Regions from separate parts of the Arthrobacter sp. P1_B3 genome, predicted to be linked through region 2. Evidence: predicted binding sites of a transcription regulator. Region 2 holds the regulator's gene; the other holds the start of a gene.
What was found. The regulator LexA, encoded in region 2, represses DNA repair genes until DNA is damaged. The targets are predictions, from matches to a motif close to TCGAACANNTGTTCGA.
Positions count from the first base shown of each region.

Region 1: a site for LexA is predicted at 1,499-1,514, ahead of AC1D2F_RS05280 (DUF6504 family protein). Genes of this name have one in related genera too.

Region 1 is NZ_JBFTZV010000003.1:195,123-197,515, forward strand. Features, by position in the region: gene AC1D2F_RS05275 (DNA polymerase III subunit alpha) at 1-1,061, opposite strand, end outside; gene AC1D2F_RS05280 (DUF6504 family protein) at 1,058-1,393, opposite strand; gene AC1D2F_RS05285 (hypothetical protein) at 1,596-1,982, shown strand; gene AC1D2F_RS05290 (chorismate mutase) at 2,004-2,330, opposite strand; gene AC1D2F_RS05295 (VOC family protein) at 2,345-2,393, shown strand, end outside.
Region 2 is NZ_JBFTZV010000005.1:68,975-71,367, forward strand. Features, by position in the region: gene AC1D2F_RS07055 (LysM peptidoglycan-binding domain-containing protein) at 1-177, opposite strand, end outside; gene lexA (transcriptional repressor LexA) at 541-1,290, shown strand; gene AC1D2F_RS07065 (ATP-dependent DNA helicase) at 1,349-2,393, opposite strand, start outside.

The DNA of each region.
Region 1 (2,393 bases), on a different contig from region 2:
GTCCGCATTTGCTGTTCCCGCTGCCCGGAGATTCCAGGGAAGCGGCGGCCGATGCCGGCCTCGCAGCGCAGGGTCAGTTCGGCGAGCGCGTCGCCGTCGATCCCGATCACGGATGCTTCCGGGACCACGGGCTGTTTCCAGCCCATGTCAGCCACAGGATCCATGCGGCAGCGGTCCGCGAGCGCCTCGGTCTGGGCCAGGAGCCGTTTGAGGTCCGCCGTGCCGTAGCCGGCGGCGTGGATGATCTCCTTGCCCAGCTGCAGCATCTGGGCCGCCGATTTGAGCCAGCCCTGCCCGTTGGGCTGCAGCAGCGGGGCGGCGGAGAGTTCGGGGAGGGATTTAAGCGTCCGGGCCGAGTCCAGCACATCGGCGGTGGCCGCGCCGTCCTCTGCCACATAACGCACGGCGTTGCTCAGCACGGCCGGCACCCCGTGCTCTGCGGCGAGCTTGAGCATGCGCACCGCATGAGCGGTGCTCAGCGGCTCCCCTGGCGGGCTGAGCTGGGACACAACCTCGGCGGCCAGGGTCCCTGGGGGCATGGCGTCCAGCCAGCGTTTGAACAGGGTGCGGGGCCGCAGGTAGCGCCGGCCGCCCATCGCCCGGCCGACGTCGGAGTCCGGGCCGATCAGCACTGTCAGGACCGGCTGGAGGGTTTCCGGGTGCAGGGTGCGGGAGGCCAGTTCCGCCCGGGTGACGGCCACCGGCACCGCTCCCTGCGCCTTCCCCGTAGTGCGGGCATGGGCGTCGGAGATCAGCCGGCACAACGCCCGGTAGCCGGCGCCGTTGTTGTGGCCGTGCGCCAGCACAACGACGCGTCCCCCGACCAGGGTGCGGAGGTCACCGTCGTCGTCAAAGACCGCAAGGTCCACCCCGACGATCGCATCGAGCCCGGCTGCCATGCACGCCTTCAGGTGCTTGATGGTGCCGTACAGCCCGTCGCGGTCCGTGCAGGCCAGCGCGGTGGCGCCGTCGGCTGCGGCCGCGCCGGCCAGTTCATCCGGCCAGGAGACGCCATAGTGGGCGCTGAAGGCGGTGGAGACATGCAAATGGGTGAAGTTCATGCTGTTTCGGGCTTCCGGAGGGGCTGCAGGGCGTCGTGGATCCTCAGGAGCCGCCACCGGCCGCTGCTGATATGCCGGGTCAGGTCAAGGGTGAGGGTGGAGGCCGCGGCGTGGTCCCCGGCGGCACGCACCTGGACCCGCCAGATCTCGTGATCTACCAGGCCCGGGCCGCTCCCGAGCGGCGCCCGGCTTTCCTCCGCCCACCATTGGCGGCGTTCATACCAGCGGACGGGTTCCACGCAGACCGTGTAGCGCCGGCCGGCCCAGTCGAGGCGCAGGGGCTGGCCCGAGGGCGTACAGACAACATCCACAGACTCGCTGAACATGCCCACGTTGCCTCCCGACCCAGTCCGGGCTGGAGCCGGCCCAGTCCCCGCTTAGATTCCGTCTTCTAGATTCCGTCTTCTAGATGCCGCCTTCTAGCGTTTCTGATTTATTCGAACATATCTTCGAATAAATTCAGTCTACGTCGGAAAGGCGACAAAACCCAGATCGGGGGTGGACGGACGATGGCACAGGTAGCAGGATTGAGCCATGAGCTCCCATATCGCACTCCTGAAGCACGTAAAGGTCGCCGCCAAGAATTCAACCTTGGTGGCGACCTTCGATATAGACGGAAATATCCCGGGGCAAGGCGCCTACGTTGTTGGCCTGCTCGCGGCCGAGCCGGACTACTCCCATCAACGCAGACTGGGAATTGAGTTCATGAACGGCGAGGCGGTCTCCTTCTACTTCTTCAACCATGACGGCACGGAAGAGAACTTCGACCTCACAGGCGTGGAACACTCAGGGAACACCATCACCGGAAACTTCCCCATCGCGACGGTGCTGGGCCTGCCCAAGGGCCACCTCATGACCGCCTTCAGCGATTGTGACGGCCGGGAATACCAGGCCAACGTGCCTGTCGAAGAGTCCCTCTAGACACGTTCCAAGAAGCCCCTGCTATGAAGTGGACTTGTACACTTCCAGCTCGAGGGTGATGAAGGCATCGATCATCGCCCGGTAGGTCTTCTCGACGAGTTCGACGTCGATGTCCTTCTGTTCCGCCGTGGCGCGGACGTGTTCGATGACCCGCTCCACGCGCCCGGGCGCACGGACCTCCGCGCTGTCCGCCTTGAGGGTCCCGGCGATCCGGATCAGCCGTTCGCGGCGCCCGATCAAGGACACGATCTGCTCGTCCACCTCGTCAACAGCCACGCGCACGGCGGCGAGCTGTTCCCGGTCGGCCTGGGCGGTCTTATCGTCTGCGTGATTTGTGGGCATGTGCATGACAGTATCGAAAGATGCAGCCACGAGTCGACTTAATTTCGCTGGGTGTCCGCAGTGTTGACG
Region 2 (2,393 bases):
AAGGATCAGCGGGACACCGAAGAAGACGAAGCGTCCGCGCTGGGTAAGCCGCAGCGGCGGCTGCTTCGGCCGGCGGCCGGAAACCGCGGCCCCCGCCCCGCTGCGGTTGTGATTCGTGACGCCCTGAACAAAGACGCCCTGAACAAAAGTGTCTTGAAACGCGCTTGAAGCTGACATGAACTGAGCCCTCCTGGACCATACGGTGCCGCCCGGCGTACTCCACGTACTCGCCGCCAACCGGCCGAACCTTCGAACATAGAACCGAACAGCGGATCCGAAGTGGAAACCTCGAAATCGAACACATATTCGAACCTTGCTCGTTCTGTTTTAGCACTTACTAACGAACGATGTCGAGACTCGCTAGAACAAATGTTTGAAAAAGCCCTGCGGCTGGCCTATTTTTGAGGGACAGGACAACCACTAACGAACTCCCTGTGTGAATTCGTTAGTAGTTGATCAGCAGGGTCTGACATTTCAGGCCGGAAGGTCCCGGTGACAGCAGCCACGGCAGCCGGGCGGAACGGAAAGGCGTTGGCGAACATGGCAGCACAAGCCACCGGCGGCAGGGCCACCTCACGGAGCCCGCAGCCCGCCCGGGCCCCCAAGAGCCTCACCGTCCGGCAAAAGAAAATCCTGGAGACCATCCAGCGGTCCGTCACGGACAAGGGCTACCCGCCCTCCATGCGCGAGATCGGCGACACCGTCGGCCTCGCCAGCCTGTCGAGCGTGACCCATCAGCTCTCCCAGCTTGAAAAGCTCGGCTACCTGCGGCGCGATCCGAAGCGCCCGCGGGCCATGGAAGTGCTCATGCCGCTGACCCTGGACGAGGGGACCACACCGATTTCGGGTGTCGGGAAGTCCAGCGGCCTGCGGGCCGTCGGCGGCCTCTCGGTGTCTGAGCTCGCCAGCGCCACCGACACGGCAATGGTGCCGTTCGTCGGACGCATCGCCGCCGGCGGACCCATCCTCGCGGACCAGGTAGTGGAGGACGTCATGCCGCTGCCCCGCCAGCTCGTGGGCCATGGCGAACTCTTCATGCTCAAGGTGGCTGGCGACTCGATGATTGATGCCGCGATCTGCGACGGTGACTGGGTGGTTGTCCGCCGCCAGGGTGACGCCGTGAACGGCGACATCGTTGCCGCCCTGCTGGACGACGAAGCCACGGTCAAGACATTCCGCCAGCGGGACGGCCACACCTGGCTGCTGCCGCAAAACACCCAGTACGAACCCATCCTCGGCGACCACGCCGTCATCATGGGCAAGGTCGTCTCGGTACTCCGCTCCCTCTAACCATCCCCGGCGAGGCCGCCGGCTTCAGTCCCGGCCAGCTCCCGCTTCAACGTGGGACTCAGCCGTTCGCGGAGTCCTTCGCCAGGCGCTCCAGGGCAGCCATGGCTATCGATGAATCGGTGGTGGGCCAGAACGGCGGAAGCGCGGCGCGGAGGAATCCGCCGTAGCGCTCCGTGGACAGCCGCGAATCCAGCACTGCCACCACGCCCTTGTCCGACGTCGAACGGATCAGCCGTCCGGCGCCCTGCGCGAGCCGAATGGCGGCGTGCGTGGCCGAGACGGACATGAAGCCATTGCCGCCCGCCTGGGCGACGGCCCGCGAGCGTGCCGTCATCAGCGGGTCGTCCGGCCGCGGGAAGGGAATCCGGTCTATAACCACCAGCCGGCAGGACACCCCAGGAACGTCGACGCCCTGCCAGAGGGACATTGTGCCGAACAAACAGGTGTCCGGCTCGTCGGCAAATTGCCGCACGAGCGCCGTCATGGTCGACTCCCCCTGGCACAGGATGCTGAGGCCCAGCCGGGGCCGCATGGCCTCGGCGGCTTCCTCCGCCGCGCGCCGCGAGGAAAACAGGCACAAGGCACCGCCACGGGAAGCGCGGATCAGCTTCTCCAGCTCATCCAAGGCCTCGGGGGAAGTCCCGCGGCCGGGTTTGGGCAGGTGCCGGGCGACATAGAGGATACCCTGCTTCGGATAGTCGAACGGGGACCCGACGTCGACTCCGGTCCAGCTCGGGGCGCCATTGCCAACGAGGCCGAGGCCTCCGGCTGCAGGCTCGAAGGCAGCGCCAATGGCCAGTGTGGCCGAGGTCAGGATGACGGTGTGGTCCGCGAACAAACCCTCGCGCAAACGCCCCGCGACGCTCAACGGGGCAACATTGATCAGGGCCGGCGCGCTCTCGTCCGGCTGGGAGTAGCCCTGCACCGGGTCGAAGCTGCTGTTGCGGGAGAACCACACTACTTCGCGGTTTTCGCGCGCGGCCAGGAGGCGCTCACAGAGTTCCAGGATGACCATCAGGCGTGAGCGCGCCAGCTGGCGTCCGCCGTCGGCCGTCGTGGAGCTGTCGCCCTTGGAATCGGACAGGGCGGCGCGGCACGCGTCG